Regions from separate parts of the Pseudomonas arvensis genome, predicted to be linked through region 1. Evidence: predicted binding sites of a transcription regulator. Region 1 holds the regulator's gene; each other region holds the start of a gene.

Region 1 (6,214 bases):
CGTAAGAGGACAGTATGAGGCTCGTTAAAACTCTCCCTATTTTGCTCGGTTTGGGCGCAGCACTGGGAAGCGTGAGCGCCTGGGCTCTGCCGAACGATAGCCAGCAACCGATCCACATCTCGGCTGACGATGCGCAACTCGATGACAAGCAAGGTGTTGCCACCTATACCGGCGGTGTGATCATCACCCAAGGGTCGATGAAAATCACCGGCAATACCGTGACACTGACGCGCACCCAAGCCGGTGATATCGACGTCGTGACCTCGGTTGGCAACCTGGCTTACTTCGAACAGAAGCAGTCCGCGACCGACACCGGCCCGATGAAGGGCTACGGCAAGACCATCCAGTATCACGCGCAGCAGAATCGCATTGTGCTGATCGACCAGGCCAAGGTGCTCAGCCCCGATGGCAACTCCACGGAAGGTGAAAAGATCACCTATGACACCGTGAAACAGATCGCCAACGCCGGCCGCGCCAATGGCAGCAAGGTGACCGCACCGCGTCCGCGTATCGATATGGTTATCCAGCCGAAGAAGAAGGCCGAGTAATGGCAACCCTGAAAGCCCAGCATCTGGCCAAGGCCTATAAAAGCCGTCAGGTCGTGCGCGACGTCAGCCTGTCGATCGACAGCGGCCAGATCGTCGGCTTGCTCGGCCCCAACGGCGCAGGCAAGACCACATGCTTCTACATGATCGTCGGCCTGGTCCAGGCGGATCAGGGTCGCGTACTGATCGACGACCTGGATGTCAGCCACCAGCCAATGCACGGTCGTGCCCGTGCCGGTATCGGTTATCTTCCGCAAGAAGCGTCGATCTTCCGCAAACTGTCGGTTGCCGACAACATCATGGCCATCCTTGAAACCCGCAAGGAACTGGACCGTGACGGCCGCCGCCAGGAACTGGAAAGCCTGCTGCAGGAATTCCACATCAACCACATTCGCGACAACCTTGGCATGAGCCTGTCCGGTGGCGAGCGGCGTCGCGTGGAAATCGCCCGTGCCCTGGCCACTGCCCCCAAGTTCATCCTGCTGGACGAACCGTTTGCCGGCGTCGACCCTATCTCGGTTGGCGATATCAAGCAGATCATCCATCACCTCAAGGCCAAGGGCATCGGTGTACTGATCACCGACCACAATGTGCGTGAGACCCTCGATATCTGCGAAACCGCCTATATCGTCAACGATGGACAACTGATCGCCGAGGGCGACTCCGCTACCATCCTGGCCAATGAACTGGTCAAGGAAGTGTACCTGGGTCACGAGTTTCGCCTGTAAACCCGCCTGTAATAACAAGGCGGTGGCAGGTCGTTTGCCCGATGCGCGGGAGTCAATAAGAACCTCCGGTTTTTTATTGTTACCGCGCTCTAGGCAAAGCCCTCGATATCAGGCATATAATTTGCTTATGTTTGGCGCTCACGCGCCCTGTCGTGGATGGCGCATTGCGCCGGCGAATAAGGTGTTAAGCCCCTGCCATGAAACCATCGCTAGTCCTGAGAATGGGCCAGCAGCTGACGATGACACCGCAGCTGCAACAGGCCATCCGCCTGCTCCAATTGTCGACCCTGGACCTGCAACAGGAAATCCAGGAGGCCCTGGAGTCCAATCCGATGCTCGAACGCCAGGAAGAAGGCGACGACTTCGATAACGCAGACCCGTTGGCCGACAACATCGAGCAAAAACCCAACGCGGACGTGCAGGAACCGTCCTATCAGGAAACTGCCCCTACGGTGGACAACCTGGAGGAAGGCGATTGGAACGAACGCATCCCCAACGAGCTTCCAGTAGATACCGCCTGGGAAGACGTCTATCAGACCAGCGCCAGCAGCCTGCCCAGCAACGACGATGACGAGTGGGACTTCACCACCCGCACCTCCGCCGGTGAAAGCCTGCAGAGCCATCTGCTGTGGCAACTGAACCTCGCACCGATGTCTGATACCGATCGACTGATCGCCGTCACCCTGATCGACTGCATCAACAACCAGGGTTACCTGGACGAGACGCTCGAAGAAATTCTTGAGGCTTTCGACCCGGAACTGGACATTGAGCTGGACGAAATTGAAGCGGTGCTGCACCGCATCCAGCAGTTCGAGCCGGCCGGCATCGGCGCCCGTACCCTGAGCGAATGCTTGCTGTTGCAACTGCGCCAGCTGCCCGCCAAGACGCCATGGCTCGCTGAGGCCCAGCGCCTGGTTACCGACTACATCGACCTGCTGGGCAGCCGCGACTACACCCAACTGATGCGTCGCATGAAGCTCAAGGAAGACGACCTCCGCCAGGTCATCGAGCTGGTGCAAAGCCTGAACCCGCGTCCGGGCTCGCAGATCGAGTCGAGCGAAGCCGAGTACGTGGTGCCCGATGTAATCGTGCGCAAAGACAACGAGCGCTGGCTGGTTGAGCTGAACCAGGAGTCTGTGCCGCGCCTGCGGGTCAACCCGCAATATGCCGGCTTTGTACGCCGGGCCGACACGAGTGCCGACAACACCTTCATGCGCAACCAGCTGCAGGAAGCCCGCTGGTTCATCAAGAGCCTGCAGAGCCGCAACGAAACCTTGATGAAAGTGGCCACCCAGATCGTCGAGCATCAGCGCGGCTTCCTGGAATACGGCGACGAAGCAATGAAGCCTCTGGTCCTGCACGACATCGCCGAGGCGGTAGGCATGCACGAATCGACAATTTCACGCGTGACCACGCAAAAATTCATGCATACCCCACGGGGTATTTATGAGTTGAAATATTTTTTCTCCAGCCATGTAAGCACCTCCGAAGGCGGCGAATGCTCGTCAACGGCGATCCGCGCGATCATCAAAAAACTGGTTGCTGCGGAAAATCAGAAAAAGCCGTTGAGTGACAGCAAGATCGCTGGTTTACTGGAGGCACAAGGCATTCAGGTCGCCCGTCGAACCGTCGCCAAGTACCGCGAATCCCTTGGGATCGCGCCTTCCAGCGAGCGCAAGCGTTTGATGTGACGGGCGGGCCACAGCGTTCCAGTGACGGGTATTCCTACCCGTCGCTTTATGCACTGGCAACGAAGGAGAAGCTGTATGCAAGTCAACATCAGTGGACACCATGTAGAAGTCACCCCTCCCCTGCGCGAGTATGTCGAGCTGAAGCTGAAACGCCTGGAGGGGCATTTTGACAAAATCACCAACGTGCAAGTCATCATGAAGGTCGACAAGCTTCAGCAGAAAGTTGAGGCGACCCTGCAGATTCCCGGTGGCGAAGTAGTCGCCAATGCCGAGCATGAGGACATGTATGCATCAATTGATGCCTTGACTGACAAGCTTGACCGCCAACTTAAAAAGCATAAGGAAAAGCAGCAGAGCCTTCTTAATGGCACTGGCCGCTAACACCCCCAACCCATGATCCGACTTGAAACCATCCTGACCCCCGGCCGTTCCCTCGTGAACGTGCCGGGCGGCAGCAAGAAGAAAGCCCTCGAACAAATTGCCAACCTGATCAGCAGCCAAGTGCCTGAGCTGGAGATGCAAGATGTCTTCGAGGCTCTGATTGCCCGTGAAAAACTCGGCTCGACCGGTTTTGGCAACGGCATCGCCATTCCTCACTGTCGCCTCAAAGGCTGCGAAACACCTGTCAGCGCCCTGCTGCACCTGGACGCCCCTATCGATTTCGACGCCATCGACGGTGCCCCGGTCGACCTGCTGTTTGTTCTGCTGGTCCCGCAGGCCGCCACCGATGCGCACCTGGAACTGCTTCGGCAGATCGCCAGCATGCTTGACCGCAAGGAAGTACGCGACAAACTGCGCAGTGCCAGCAGCAACGAGGCGCTGTACCAAGTTGTCCTGGATGAGCAAAACGGGCAGTAACCATGCGTTTGATCATCGTCAGCGGCCGCTCCGGCTCGGGTAAAAGCACCGCCCTCAACGTTCTTGAGGACAATGGCTTCTATTGCATCGACAACCTGCCTGCCGGCCTGCTGCCAGAGCTGGCGGAACGTGCTCTGATCCACACCGAGCTGGCGCAACCCCTGGTTGCCGTTTCGATCGACGCCCGCAACCTGCCGAGCCACCTCTCGCGATTCCCGGAATTGCTGGAAGAAGTGCGCGCCAAGCACATCCATTGTGATGTGCTGTACCTCGATGCCGACGAAGAGACGTTATTAAAGCGCTTCTCCGAAACCCGCCGGCGCCACCCGCTCAGCAGCCCCCACCGCTCCCTGGCCGAAGCCATCGAGGACGAAACCAAGTTGTTGGGGCCGATCATTGACCTCGCCGACCTCAAGATCAACACCACCAGCCTTAACCTGTATCAACTGCGCGATGCCATCAAGCTGCGCCTGCTGAATCAGCCGGAGCCTGGCACGGCGTTTCTTGTCGAGTCCTTTGGGTTCAAACGCGGCATGCCAGTGGATGCGGACCTCGTGTTTGACGTGCGCTGCCTGCCCAACCCTTATTGGAAACCGGAATTGCGTGACCAGTCAGGGCTGGATCTACCCGTAGCCGAGTACCTGGCCGCGCAGCCGGATGTGGAGGAGATGTTTCAGGACATCTCCAGTTACCTGCTCAAATGGCTGCCGCGCTTTGCTGCCAGCAACCGGGCCTATGTCACCATTGCCATTGGCTGCACCGGTGGTCACCACCGCTCCGTATACCTGACCGAGCGCCTGGGCCAGGTACTGCAACAAACCCTCAAGAACGTCCAGGTTCGCCACCGCGACCTCAGCTGAAAGGAACACCTTCGCGATGCCCGCTCTGGAAATTGAAATCATCAACAAGCTGGGCCTGCACGCCCGCGCCTCAGCCAAATTTGTCGGCGTTGCCGGGCAGTTCCCCTGTCAGATCAGGGCAGGGCGTACACCGGAAAGCATGGTCGATGGCAAAAGCATCATGGCAATGATGATGCTGGCGGCCGGTAAGGGCACCAAGATTCACTTGAAAACGGAAGGCGAACAGGAACAGGAAGCGATGGATGCCCTGGTGGCACTGATCAATAACTTCTTTGATGAGGGTGAGTAAACTCACCCTACAGGAGCGGGGTTAACCTAGCGCCGTATCCATCACCATCATCAAACAAAACCCGATACACAATCCCAGACTGGCGAGTTTTTCATGGCCATTGCGCCGTGACTCAGGGATAACCTCATGGGTCACCACCAACAACATCGCCCCAGCGGCCAATGCCAAACCCAAGGGCAACAGCACTTCAGCCAGGCTCACCAACCAGGCGCAGAGCACGGCAAACACCGGCTCCACCAAGCCTGACGCAGCGCCAATCAGAAACGCCTTGGCCCGCGACATGCCTGCCCCGGCCAACACCAACGCAATCACAAGACCTTCGGGCACATCCTGCAAGGCAATGCCCATGGCCAGGCTATCGGCGTCCGGCATGCCACCGCCCGCCGAGACGCCAACCGCCATGCCTTCGGGGATGTTGTGGGCAATGATGGCGAACACGAACAGCCAGATTCGCGGCGGGATCACCGGTTTATCCGGCGTGCCCACCAACATTTCCGGACTGGCGCCGGAGACCTTGCGGTCAATCAGATACAGTCCGAATGCCCCTGACATGATGCCGAAACTAATCAACCCGCCCGCCCCCCAGGGCGTAAGCCCCAGGCTTTCGGCAGCGGCGATGCCTGGCACCACCAGCGAAAAGGCGGTGGCGGCCAACATCACGCCCGCCCCAAAGCCCAGCAAGGTATCGCTCACGGCCACCGGCATCCGCCGAATCACCAATACAGGAACCGCGCCCAGCGCGGTGCCGAGCGCGCAGATCGCACCGCCCTGCAAGGCGCGCAAGATACGCGGTTGCAGGTCCAGCCAGGCCAGCCCGTGGGCCACCAGCAATGCAGTACCTGCCAGTAGCAGCAGCGAGCCCAGCGCATAACGAAACATCCGCACGCTGCCGATCGCCAGTGTTTCAGTGCCCATAGTCGGCCTTAGATCTTGTTATGGAGGTCAATGTCAGGCCAAAGCAGCCTGATAGCGTGCGGCAACTTCTGGCCAGTTGATAACACTGTAGAAGGCATTGATGTATTCCGGGCGGCGGTTCTGGTAGCGCAGGTAGTAAGCGTGCTCCCACACGTCGAGGCCGAGGATCGGCGTGTTGCCGTTCATCAACGGGCTGTCCTGGTTACCGCTGCTTTCCACGATCAGGGTCTTTTGCGGGGTAACGCTCAGCCAGGCCCAACCGCTGCCGAAGCGGGTCAACGCAGCTTTGGTGAAAGCCTCCTTGAAGCTTTCAAAACCACCGACTTGC
Region 2 (6,214 bases), 2.5 Mb from region 1:
GTTTAGTGTTGGGTGCGCGTCGCACCTTCAAGGTTTTAGCGTAGGAGTCTGGGCATGGCAGGAGTAATGGATTCAGTAAACCAGCGCACACAGCTGGTAGGGCAGAATCGCCTGGAGTTGTTGCTTTTTCGCTTGGATGGCAAACAGCTATATGGCATCAACGTGTTCAAGGTGCGGGAAGTGCTGCAATGTCCCAAGCTGACGATCATGCCCAAGTCCAGCCCCGTGGTGTGTGGCGTGGCCAACATCCGTGGCGCGACCATCCCGATTCTTGACCTGGCCCTGGCCACCGGTTCGGCTGGCCTGCAGGACCGCGAAAACCCGTTCGTGATCATCACCGAGTACAACACCAAGACCCAGGGTTTCCTGGTGCGCTCGGTGGAGCGCATCGTCAACATGAACTGGGAAGAGATTCATCCGCCGCCCAAGGGCACCGGCCGCGACCACTACCTCACGGCAGTGACGCGGGTCGATAACCAATTGGTGGAAATCATCGACGTGGAGAAGATCCTCGCCGAAGTGGCGCCGACCTCGGAATCGATTTCCGTGGGTGTGGTGGATGCCGAAACGGCGCACAAGGCAGTCTCGCTGCGTGTGCTGACGGTGGATGACTCCTCGGTGGCGCGCAAGCAGGTGACCCGTTGCCTGCAAACCGTCGGCGTGGAAGTGGTGGCGCTCAATGATGGCCGCCAGGCGCTGGATTACCTGCGCAAGCTGGTAGATGAAGGCAAGAAACCGGAAGAAGAATTCTTGATGATGATCTCCGACATCGAGATGCCGGAAATGGACGGCTACACCCTCACGGCTGAGATACGCAGCGATCCACGCATGCAAAAATTGCATATCATCCTGCATACTTCGTTGTCGGGCGTATTCAACCAGGCGATGGTCAAGAAGGTCGGTGCCGATGACTTCCTGGCCAAATTCCGTCCTGATGACCTGGCATCCCGGGTAGTCGCCCGGATCAAGGCAGCAGATCACAGCTAAGGGCTTTTTTCCCCTGGCGATCACACGATTTTAGAGGCGGTATCAGTGTCTACGGGTAATTTGGATTTTGAACAGTTCCGGGTCTTCCTGGAAAAAGCCTGTGGCATATTGCTCGGTGAAAACAAGCAATACCTGGTATCCAGCCGTCTTAATAAACTGATGGAGCAGCAGGGCATCAAGTCCCTGGGCGAGTTGGTTCAACGGATCCAGGGGCAGCCGCGCAGTGGCCTCAAAGAGATGGTGGTCGATGCCATGACCACCAACGAAACCTTGTGGTTTCGTGATACCTATCCCTTTGAAGTGCTCAAGAGCAAAGTGCTGCCGGAGGCCATCAAGGCCAGCCCGGGCCAGCGCTTGCGCATCTGGTCGGCGGCCTGCTCTTCGGGGCAGGAACCGTATTCGATCTCGATGTCCATCGATGAGTTCGAGCGGACCAACATGGGCCAGTTGAAGGCCGGGGCGCAGATTGTTGCCACTGACCTGTCCGGCACCATGCTCACCAACTGCAAGACCGGCGAGTACGACAGCCTGGCCCTGGGCCGTGGTTTGTCCCAGGAGCGCCTGCAACGTTACTTCGACCCCAAAGGGGCAGGGCGTTGGGCGATCAAGGCGCCGATCAAGAGCCGCGTGGAGTTCCGTTCGTTCAACCTGCTCGACAGCTACGCCAGCCTGGGCAAGTTCGACATGGTGTTCTGCCGCAACGTACTGATCTACTTCTCGGCAGAAGTGAAGAAAGACATCCTGTTGCGCATCCACGGCACCCTCAAGCGTGGCGGTTACTTGTTCCTCGGTGCTTCCGAGGCGCTGAACGGCCTGCCGGATCACTTCCAGATGGTGCAGTGCAGCCCGGGCATCATCTACCAGGCCAAATAAAAATGTGGGAGGGGGGCAAACCCCCTCCCACATTTGTTTCTGCGGCAAAGTTGATGAAAGCGGCAACTCCCCATTGCCGCTTTACTGGCGCCACGCGGAAACCCGTTGCCGCTTTTCTGGCATTGCCGCCGGCAACCTCCTCGCAAACCCTTGATTCATGGGCTTTTCAGAAACTGGCATGCGCCTTGCTATAACCCAGTTAACGAACAGCAGGTCAGCCTAAAGGTTTCCGCCATGAGCATCAGCTTCGATAAAGCGCTCGGTATCCACGAACAAGCCCTGGGCTTCCGCGCCCAGCGTGCTGAAGTCCTGGCCAATAACATTGCCAACGCCGACACCCCGAACTACAAGGCTCGGGATCTGGACTTCTCCGCCGTGCTCGCCGCACAGCAGGACAAGACCAAGAACGGCACCTTCGCCTTGAACATGACCAACAACCGTCATATCGAAGCGCAAGGCCTGAGCAGTGGTGACGAGTCGTTGCTGTATCGCACGCCGATGCAGCCGTCGATCGATCAGAACACCGTCGACGCCCAGCTGGAGCAATCGGCGTATGCCGAGAACTCGGTGAACTTCCAGGCCAGCTTTACCCTGCTCAACAGCAAATTCAAAGGGCTGATGTCAGCCCTGCGTGGAGAGTAAGCCATGTCCCTGTCCAGTGTTTTCAATATTGCCGGTAGCGGCATGAGCGCCCAGACCACGCGGCTCAACACCGTCGCCAGTAACATCGCCAACGCCGAGACCGTGTCGTCGAGCATTGACCAGACGTACCGTGCCCGTCACCCGGTGTTTGCCACCATGTTCCAGGCCGGTCAGAACGGCGGCAGCGACTCGCTGTTCCAGGAGCAGGACGCAGCCGGCAAAGGCGTGCAGGTGCTTGGCGTGGTCGAAGACCAGAGCAACCTCGAAGCCCGCTACGAGCCTAACCACCCGGCCGCGAACGAAAAAGGCTACGTGTACTACCCGAACGTCAACGTGGTCGAGGAAATGGCCGACATGATTTCCGCCAGCCGCTCGTTCCAGACCAACGCGGAAATGATGAACACCGCCAAAACCATGATGCAGAAGGTCCTGACCCTGGGTCAGTGATAAGGGGCGCCAAATAATGGCCATCGTTGATACGACTACTAATTCAGCAGTCCAGGACCTTTTCAATTCCAAGGTCAGCACTGCAACAAACAATGTCGCAAGCACGGCTTCTGCGGCCACCGGCAATCAGTCGTTGGGCAAGGACGCATTCTTGCAGCTGCTGGTCACCCAACTGAAAAACCAGGACCCGCTGTCGCCTCAGGACAACGGTGCATTCGTGGCCCAGTTGGCTCAGTTCAGCAGCCTGGAAGGCATCAACACCCTGAACGACTCGGTGAATGCAATCTCCAGCAACTTCAGCTCTTCGCAGGCGCTGCAAGCTTCGTCGCTGGTAGGGCGTTCGATCATCACCCAGACCGACAAGGCCCTGGTGGATACGAGCAAGAGCATGAACGGTTCGGTGGCGGTGACTGCTGCCACCGGCAACGTCGCCATCAAGATCACCGACAAAGACGGCAACGTGGTGCGCACCATCGACATGGGCGCCCAGAGCGCCGGCACCTCGGACTTTATCTGGGATGGCAAGAACGACGCGGGTGAGGTGGCTCCAGCGGGCACCTACACCTTCGCGGCCACGACCAAGAACGACAAGGGCGATTCAGTGGCCCTGGCCACTTCGCTGCCTGCAACAGTGACCAGCGTTACATTGAGCAAGACCGGCGGCGAAATGCTGCTGAACCTTGCAGGCGGCATGGGCAGCGTCAAACTGTCGCAAATTCAGACTATCGGTACATAGAGCCGGCTAACTACGGCAGAGGGAGAGAAACATGTCTTTTAATATCGGCCTTAGCGGCCTCTATGCGGCCAACAAACAATTGGACGTGACCGGCAACAACATCGCCAACGTCGCGACCACTGGCTTCAAGTCGTCCCGTGCGGAATTCGCCGACATCTACGCCGCGTCCAAACTGGGCACCGGGCAGAACAGCATCGGCAACGGCGTGAACCTGGCGGCGGTGTCCCAGCAGTTCACCCAGGGTGACGTCAACGGCAGCGGCGGCGTGCTGGACATGGCGATCCAGGGCGGCGGCTTCTTCGTGCAGAAGGGCAGCGACGGTTCCCTGGAATACACCCGTAGCGGTGCGTTCCGCGCCGACAAAGACGGCTACATCACCAACAACACCGGCACCTCGCGCCTGCAAGGCTACGCGGCGGATGACGACGGCAAGATCATCAAGGGCGGCTTGACCGACCTGCAACTGAACTTGTCTTACCTGCCGCCGAAGGCGTCCACCAAAGTGGACTCCACCAGTAACCTGAACTCGTCGGAGCCGGTGATCAACCAGACTACCAAGCCGTTCAACCCAACCGACACCACCACCTTTACCACTCAGTACAGCACCACCTTGTACGACTCCCAGGGCAACTCCCACGCCATGGTGCAGTACATGGTGAAAACCGACGCCAACGAGTGGAACGCCTACACGTTGATCGACGGCCGTAACCTGGATGGTTCGACGCCGACAACGACCGGCACCACTGCCCCTGTGCCGTCGACTATTACCTTTGATGGCGCGGGTAAGCTCAAGGACGTTGTGACCGGCGGCGTGAGCAGCAAGACCTTGACGCTCACTGGCTGGGTTCCAGGGTCGGTGACCGATGGCACTTGGACGCCGAACGACGCGACTGCCGGTCCTATTGCCGTGAACATGGGCAATATCACCCAGTACAACTCGGCCAGCTACCGCAACCCGCCGACCACTGACGGTTACGCTACCGGCCAGATCACCGGCCTGAAAATCGACGGCAACGGTGTACTGTTCGCCACGTTCAGCAACCAGCAGAGCAAGGCTATCGGCCAGATCTCCCTGGCCAGCTTCAACAACGAACAGGGCCTGCAACCGGCAGGCGGCACTACCTGGAGAGAGACCTTCTCCTCGGGCCAGCCGGGTTACGACACCCCGCAAGCCGGCACCCTGGGTTCGATCGTGGCTAACTCCCTGGAGAACTCCAACGTTAACCTGACCAACGAGTTGGTGGACCTGATCAAGGCCCAGAGCAACTATCAGGCGAACGCCAAGACTATCTCCACCCAGAGCACCATCATGCAGACCATCATCCAGATGACGTGATGCGGTAACGCTCCACAAAAAAGCCCCTCGCAAGAGGGGCTTTTTTATGGACGGTGTCTAGTCCTGAAATAGGTTTACACCTGTTTGAGTCTCAAAACGCCTGATGCACCGCATCGGGCGTTTTGTATTTCAGGGATAAGTGCGGCCGCTCCCCGTTGTAGATCAGCACCGACTCATCCACCATTTTTACGGCATCCGCCAAATCTTTGGGTCGGTGCAGCAAAAACTCAGTTTTCAAAATCCCATTTACCCGCTCTGCCATCGCGTTCTGATAGCAATCGTAGCCGTCAGTCATTGAGCACTTGATCCCATGCTTGGCGTGCATTTGCTGGTACAGGTCGGAGCAGTATTGGGCCCCGCGATCCGAGTGATGGATCAGCGACTGCATGGATTTTCGCTGGTTAACAGCTTTCTGCAATGCTTTGACCACCGACTCCGTATGCAGGCTGTCATGCACATGATGACCCACGATCTTGCGTGAGTACGCGTCTGTTATCAGGCTGACCTAAACAACACTTTCCCGCGTGGGCAGATAGGTAATATCTGCAACCCAAACCTGCTCGGGCCTGCCAGCGACAACTTGTTCCGGGCCTGCTTTGAGCAGGTTGGGATGGCGGCGGAACCGATGATGGCTATGCGTAGTTTTATGATAAGCACGCTTTCGAGGAACCAGCTCTCGCGCTTCGCGCAAGATGGAAAAAAGACGGTCTCGACCAACAATTACCTGCGCTTCAGCCTCAGTGCTCATCAGATAATGCAGCTTGCGCGTGCCTAGCCTCGGCTGGCGACGCCGCTTTTCCAGAACAAAGTCCACTACTTGCTGGTCTTGGTGAGCTCTCGCATCAACGGCTCGGTTACGTTTGTAATACGCTTGGCGCGAAATTCCCATGAACAGGCAAGCCCTGGTAATGCTCAGGTCTTGGATTTGCCCTTGCGAGAGGACTTGCCGGGTCGCTTTTTTACGATGGACACACCGTAATCATTTTTCAAGACGTTCACGACAGCTTCAAAGAACTGGGCCTTTTGATTGCTCAGCGCCAACTGTTCTTCAAGCTCTTTAATCCGCTGCTCGGGTGTCAGCGGGAGGTTGGGGTCGGTCATCGGCCTGCTCCGCGGCGCTCGGATTGAGGCGCCTTGGCTCCAGTCCTGTCGGCCATGCTTGCGTAGCCAAACCAGTACCGTGGACCGGCCCT
Region 3 (6,214 bases), 1.2 Mb from region 1:
ACCCTTGAGCGACCTGGTGCGCCAGGCCGAAGCCTTGGGCGCGGGCGACTTGAGTGCGCGTCTCAACGTGTCCAGCCATGATGAAATCGGCCAACTGGCCCGCAGCTTCAATCAGATGGGTGAAGCGCTGTCGACCATGGTTTCCCACATCCGCAAGGCGGCCGAAGAGGTCAACAGCCGTGCCCAGGCGCTGTCCGGGTTGTCCGGCGGGGCTTATGACGGCATGGAGCAGCAGTCCGGCGAAATCACCAGCATGGCTGGCGCGGTGGAAGAGTTCAGTGCAACGTCGCTGAATATCGCCGACAACATGGGCAACACCGAGCGTCTGGCCCAAGAGAATGCCCAGCAAACCCGTATCGGCCGCACCTCGATGCAAGAGGCGTCGTCGTCGCTGGAGCATATCGCGACCGCGCTGAACAGCACGGCCACGGTGATCAATACCCTCGGCCAGCGCTCTCAGGAAATCGGCGGCATCGTCGGTGTGATCACCTCCATCGCCGAGCAGACCAACCTGCTGGCGCTCAACGCCGCCATCGAGGCGGCTCGCGCCGGTGAGCAAGGTCGTGGGTTTGCCGTGGTGGCTGACGAAGTACGTAACCTGGCCTCGCGTACCCGCGAAGCCACCGATGAAATCTCCGGGATGATCCAGAGCATCCAGCGGGAGACCGGTAATGCCATCAGCACCATGGAACACGGCAACACGCTGATGCAGGAAGGCCTGTCGCGCAACGCCGACGTGGCCTCGGCCCTGGCGCGTATCGACGAACAGAGCCGTTCGGCCGGCCAGCAGTTCGCGGCGATCACCACGGCAACCCAAGAGCAAAGCAGCACCGCGACGTTGCTCAGCAGCAACTTGCAGAGCATCGCGCTGGCCAACAGCGAGCAGCGGGAAGTGGTGTCGAACCTGGCGATTACAGCCAAGGAACTGGAGACGTTGGCGGCTGGCTTGCGGCATGAAGTGGATCGTTTCCGCTGAAGCCATTGCGGTACAAAATGTGGGAGGCGCCAGGCTCAATTGATCGCAGCCGGGCGGTATTGCAGCGCCTCCTTCAGATGGTCCCGGCTGATATTGTCCACTTGATCCAGATCCGCCAGGGTGCGCGCTACTTTGAGCAACCGATGAGCCGCCCGCAGCGACAAAGTCAGCCGCTCGCAGGCGCTCTCCAGCCAGCTTTCATCGGCTTTCGCCAACTGACAGTGCTCACGCAGCCTCGGCAGATCAAGAAAGGCGTTGGCGCAGCCCTGGCGCTGTTGCTGACGCTCCCGCGCATCGGCCACCAGGGCTGAGGCCGTTGCCGTGGTCTCTCCAGCCTGCTGGGTGGGATTGAGCGCAGTGGTTTCACGCGCCACGGTAAGGTGCAGGTCGATCCGATCCAGCAAGGGGCCAGACAGCTTGTTGCGATACCGCTGGATCTGTTCCGGCGTGCAGCGACAACGCCCAGTGGGCTCACCCATGTAACCGCAAGGGCAGGGGTTCATCGCCGCTACCAGCTGAAAGCGCGCCGGGAAACTCACGCGGTCGCGGGCGCGGGAAATCACGATATGGCCCGACTCCAATGGCTCGCGCAGAACTTCCAGCACCTTGCGATCAAACTCCGGCAATTCGTCCAGGAAGAGCACGCCATGGTGCGCCAGGGTGATTTCCCCTGGCTGCGGTTTCGACCCACCGCCCACCAATGCCGGCCCTGACGCCGAGTGGTGCGGCTGGCGGAACGGCCGGTGCGGCCAGTGGCTCAGTGGGGCGAGGCTGACCACCGACTGAATGGCCGCCACTTCCAGGGCCTCCTGTTCGCTCAGCGGCGGCAGCAAACCGGGCAGGCGGCTGGCGAGCAAGGTCTTGCCGGTACCCGGTGGCCCACTGAACAGCAGGTTATGTGCGCCCGCTGCGGCAATCAGCAATGCCCGCTTGGCGGCCAGCTGACCCTGCACTTCGCTCAAATCAGGGTACGGCTTGTTCAGGTACTGCAAGCCATCGGACTTGTAGGGCTCAATCGGCACATGCCCATTGAGGTGCGCCACCACCTGCAGGAGGTGATCCACTGCAATCACTTTCAAACCCGACGCCAGGCACGCTTCCTCCGCGTTCGCCCGCGGCACTATCACCGTGCGCCCGGCCTTGCGCGCCGCTAAAGCCGCTGGCAACACACCTTTGACTGCGCGCACTTCACCGGACAACGCCAACTCACCCAGGCATTCAACGTCATCGAGCATCAACGCCGGCACTTGCACACTGGCGGCGAGGATCCCCAATGCAATCGCCAAATCAAAACGCCCGCCGTCCTTGGGCAGGTCGGCGGGCGCGAGGTTGAGGGTGATACGGCGCGAGGGGTATTGCAGGGCGCAGTTGAGAATGGCGCTGCGAACGCGGTCCTTGCTTTCCTTGACGGCGGTTTCGGGTAAACCCACCAGGGTCAAGGACGGCAAACCATTGGCCATGTGCACCTCGACGGTGACGGCGGGGGCTTCTACGCCGACCTGGGCGCGGCTGTGGACGATGGCGAGGGACATGCTCGTTCCTTGAAATGGGAGGCCGCTTCCTGCGGTTTTTCAAGGGTAGACGAGGTGGAGAAGGGCGAGGCGGGGAGGTTTTACAGAACGTATCCAGAGCAAAGGTGGGAGAGGACTGGCCCCATCCCACACTGATCGCATTTATTCAGCCGCAGGTGTCAACCGCGCTTCCAGCTCTGCGACTTTGGCCTCCAGACTCTCCAGTCGCGCACGGGTGCGGGCGAGCACCACCATCTGGCTGTCAAATTCTTCCCGGCTGACCAGATCAAGCTTGCTGAAACCACTTTGCAGCAAAGCCTTGAACTGACTTTCGATTTCATTGCGGGGCAGCGGGGTTTCGCCGCTGAACAGGCGAGAGGCGTGGCCGCTCAGGGCGTCGAGGAGGTCTTTGGGCGCGAGCATGGGAAATATTCCGGAAAACTGTTGGCGGGCAGTGTATCACGCAGCGTCTATAGTCTTTTTCACGGCCTGCGGCGCACGCTTTTCGCGCATCGGGCCGGGCGGCGTCGCACTGTTTTCGTGCGCATTGCAGCCGCCAAGTAGCCCCGTGGGTGGGGTTAAGCGGGCAAGGGACTGATTTCAGTGATTTTTACGGAGCTGGCAAGGTTTCTGCTTAGACGATCATGACCCATGCACTGATGCAGTCGCTGTGACGAATGCAGTGCGCCGACGGATCAGGGGTACAGGTTTCGTCACCAGTGGTTCGCTGGCGTCCCAATGGCAACTGCCCTTGCGACGATGCGTTACAAAGCCAGGCACTGCGCTTAGACTTGAGACGGGTTTGTTTTCCTGGGGCAAGTCCACCAATTCGGGAGAGAGTTTTCATGAAGCTAGTCACTGCCATCATCAAGCCGTTCAAGTTGGACGATGTACGCGAGTCGTTGTCCGAGATCGGCGTGCAGGGCATTACCGTTACTGAGGTCAAGGGCTTCGGTCGGCAGAAGGGTCACACCGAGCTGTATCGCGGCGCGGAATACGTAGTCGATTTCCTGCCGAAGGTGAAGATTGATGTCGCCATTGACGACAAGGATCTTGACCGGGTTATCGAGGCGATAACCAAGGCCGCCAACACCGGCAAGATTGGTGACGGCAAGATCTTCGTGGTCAATCTGGAACAGGCTATTCGCATCCGTACCGGCGAAACCGATACCGACGCAATCTAAGCCGCCAAACCCCAACGCCCCAGGAGAAAACAATATGACTCTGCGTAAATTCGCAGGGCTCGGAGCCCTGTTGTCCATCGTAATGCCAAGCCTGGCCATGGCGGCAGACGAAGTGGCTGCTCCAGTCCTCAACTCCGGCGACACCGCCTGGATGCTGACCGCCACCGCACTGGTGCTGTTCATGACCATCCCCGGCCTGGCGCTGTTCTACGGCGGCATGGTCCGCTCCAAAAATATTCTGTCGGTGATGATGCAGTGCTTCGCCATCACTGGCCTGATCAGCATCCTGTGGGTCGTCTACGGCTACAGCATTGCGTTCGATACCACCGGTATGGAACAGGGTGTGGTCAATTTCAATTCCTTCTTCGGCGGCATGGGCAAGGCGTTCCTGGCGGGCGTGACCCCGGCCAGCATCACCGGGCCTGCGGCGTTGTTCCCGGAAGCGGTGTTCATCACCTTCCAGATGACCTTCGCCATCATCACCCCGGCGCTGATCGTGGGTGCCTTTGCTGAGCGCATGAAGTTCTCCGCGATGCTGATCTTCATGGGCATCTGGTTCACCCTGGTCTATGCGCCCATCGCGCATATGGTCTGGAGCGGCAACGGCGGCCTGATGTGGGACTGGGGCGTGCTGGACTTCGCCGGCGGCACCGTGGTGCACATCAACGCTGGTGTAGCTGGTCTGGTGGCGTGCATCGTGCTCGGCAAGCGTAAAGGCTTCCCGACCACCCCAATGGCACCGCACAACCTGGGTTACACCCTGGTGGGCGCGGCAATGCTGTGGATCGGCTGGTTCGGCTTCAACGCCGGTTCTGCTGCTGCCGCCAACGGCACCGCCGGCATGGCGATGCTGGTGACTCAGATCGCTACCGCTGCTGCGGCGCTGGGCTGGATGTTCGCCGAGTGGATCACTCACGGTAAGCCAAGCGCACTGGGCATTGCCTCGGGCGTGGTGGCTGGCTTGGTGGCCGTTACACCGGCCGCTGGCACCGTTGGCCCAATGGGCGCCCTGGTGATCGGCCTGGTGGCGGGCGTGGTCTGCTTCTTCTGCGCGACCAGCCTCAAGCGCAAGCTCGGCTACGACGACTCCCTGGACGCATTCGGCGTGCACGGTATCGGCGGTATCGTCGGTGCGATCCTCACCGGTGTGTTCGCAGCCCCCGCATTGGGCGGCTTCGGCACCGTGACTGACATCGCGGCTCAAGTCTGGATCCAGTGCAAAGGTGTCGGCTTCACTGTGATCTACACGGCCATCGTCACCTACGTCATCCTCAAGGTACTCGACATGGTCATGGGCCTGCGTGTTACCGAAGAGGAAGAGGCTGTCGGCCTCGACCTGGCGCAACACAACGAACGCGGCTACAACTTGTAAGTACGCGTTAAAAAGATGCCCGGCTTGCCGGGCATTTTTTTGCCTGGCGTTTGTCAGTCGTAAGAGGCTGTGCGGTTTTTTGCGCTGACTTTGTGATCGGGCGCGCACGGCACTTTTCACCGTGCGAATGTCTTACAGGCATGTAGGCGTATTCGACACTTTGTTTTTTCCCTGAGCGCGCTAGAATGCGCGCCGATGGGCGGAGAACTGTATGTGGCAACAGACCCTGATTACCCTGCGGGCCAAGCCCCGGGGCTTTCACCTGGTGACTGATGAGTTGCTCGCCGGCTTGCCTGAATTGAAGGCGTGTCGTGTGGGCCTGTTGCACCTGTGGTTGCAGCACACCTCGGCCTCGTTGACCGTCAACGAGAATGCCGACCCGGCGGTTCGCCGTGACTTCGAACGTTTTTTCAACGCGCTGGTGCCGCAAGGCCGTGCCGGGTTCGAACACAACGACGAAGGTCCGGATGACCTGCCGGCGCACTTCAAGGCCAGTCTCCTGGGCTGCCAGCTGAGTTTGCCGGTCAAGGCCGGCCGCTTGGCGATGGGGACCTGGCAAGGTGTTTATCTGGGCGAGCACCGTGATCATGGCGGTGCTCGTAAAGTCCTCGCCACCTTGCACGGTGATGGGGCATAAGCCACTGGTTATCCAGTGGATGTTGATTTTTCTCCGGCGACCTCGACAGAGGGCGAAGCTGGGCTATAACTAATCTGCTTTTCGCAAGTCATGAGGTAGAACATGAGCGACGATGATCTGGAAAACGACGAACTCGAAGTAGGTGACGAAGACGACACCGAAGAAGGTCTTGAAGCTGCAGCGGAAGACGTTGCGGACGACGACGGTGGCGATGATGCACCTGCCCCGGCGGCCAAAGGCAAAGCCAAGGCAGCTGTTTCGGTAGATGAATTGCCGAGCGTTGAGGCCAAGAACAAAGAGCGCGATGCCCTGGCCCGTGCGATGGAAGAATTCCTCGCTAAAGGCGGCAGAGTGCAGGAAGTCGAGGCTAACGTGGTGGCAGACCCACCCAAGAAGCCGGATAACAAGTACGGCAGCCGACCTATCTGAGGTCAGTCACCTGCTTGTAAGAAAAAGCCCGCCGTCGCTGCGGGCTTTTTCATGCCTGTGAGCTTTGTGATCATCCAAATGTGGGAGGGGTTTTGCCCCCTCCCA

What was found. The regulator sigma-54, encoded in region 1, starts transcription at its own class of promoters, with help from an activator protein. The targets are predictions, from matches to a motif close to ANTGGCATNNANNTTGCTNT.
Region 2: flgB (flagellar basal body rod protein FlgB) is a predicted target of sigma-54. The motif match lies at 2,033-2,052, and genes of this name have one in related genera.
Region 3: glnK (P-II family nitrogen regulator) is a predicted target of sigma-54. The motif match lies at 3,105-3,124, and genes of this name have one in related genera.

The regions. Positions count from the first base shown of each region.
Region 1 is NZ_CP162038.1:989,020-995,233, reverse strand. It holds gene lptC (LPS export ABC transporter periplasmic protein LptC) at 1-28, shown strand, start outside; gene lptA (lipopolysaccharide transport periplasmic protein LptA) at 15-548, shown strand; gene lptB (LPS export ABC transporter ATP-binding protein) at 548-1,273, shown strand; gene AB3G88_RS04470 (RNA polymerase factor sigma-54) at 1,471-2,964, shown strand; gene hpf (ribosome hibernation-promoting factor, HPF/YfiA family) at 3,040-3,345, shown strand; gene ptsN (PTS IIA-like nitrogen regulatory protein PtsN) at 3,358-3,822, shown strand; gene rapZ (RNase adapter RapZ) at 3,825-4,682, shown strand; gene AB3G88_RS04450 (HPr family phosphocarrier protein) at 4,699-4,971, shown strand; gene AB3G88_RS04445 (ZIP family metal transporter) at 4,993-5,886, opposite strand; gene AB3G88_RS04440 (superoxide dismutase) at 5,920-6,214, opposite strand, start outside.
Region 2 is NZ_CP162038.1:4,741,700-4,747,913, reverse strand. It holds gene AB3G88_RS21435 (chemotaxis protein CheV) at 55-987, shown strand; gene cheR (protein-glutamate O-methyltransferase CheR) at 1,033-1,860, shown strand; gene flgB (flagellar basal body rod protein FlgB) at 2,095-2,502, shown strand; gene flgC (flagellar basal body rod protein FlgC) at 2,506-2,949, shown strand; gene flgD (flagellar hook assembly protein FlgD) at 2,966-3,685, shown strand; gene flgE (flagellar hook protein FlgE) at 3,717-5,021, shown strand; partial or broken gene AB3G88_RS21405 (IS3 family transposase) at 5,113-6,214, opposite strand, start outside.
Region 3 is NZ_CP162038.1:6,032,517-6,038,730, reverse strand. It holds gene AB3G88_RS27605 (methyl-accepting chemotaxis protein) at 1-976, shown strand, start outside; gene AB3G88_RS27600 (YifB family Mg chelatase-like AAA ATPase) at 1,012-2,508, opposite strand; gene AB3G88_RS27595 (accessory factor UbiK family protein) at 2,650-2,910, opposite strand; gene glnK (P-II family nitrogen regulator) at 3,333-3,671, shown strand; gene AB3G88_RS27585 (ammonium transporter) at 3,706-5,043, shown strand; gene AB3G88_RS27580 (secondary thiamine-phosphate synthase enzyme YjbQ) at 5,255-5,680, shown strand; gene sutA (dormancy-specific transcriptional regulator SutA) at 5,783-6,109, shown strand.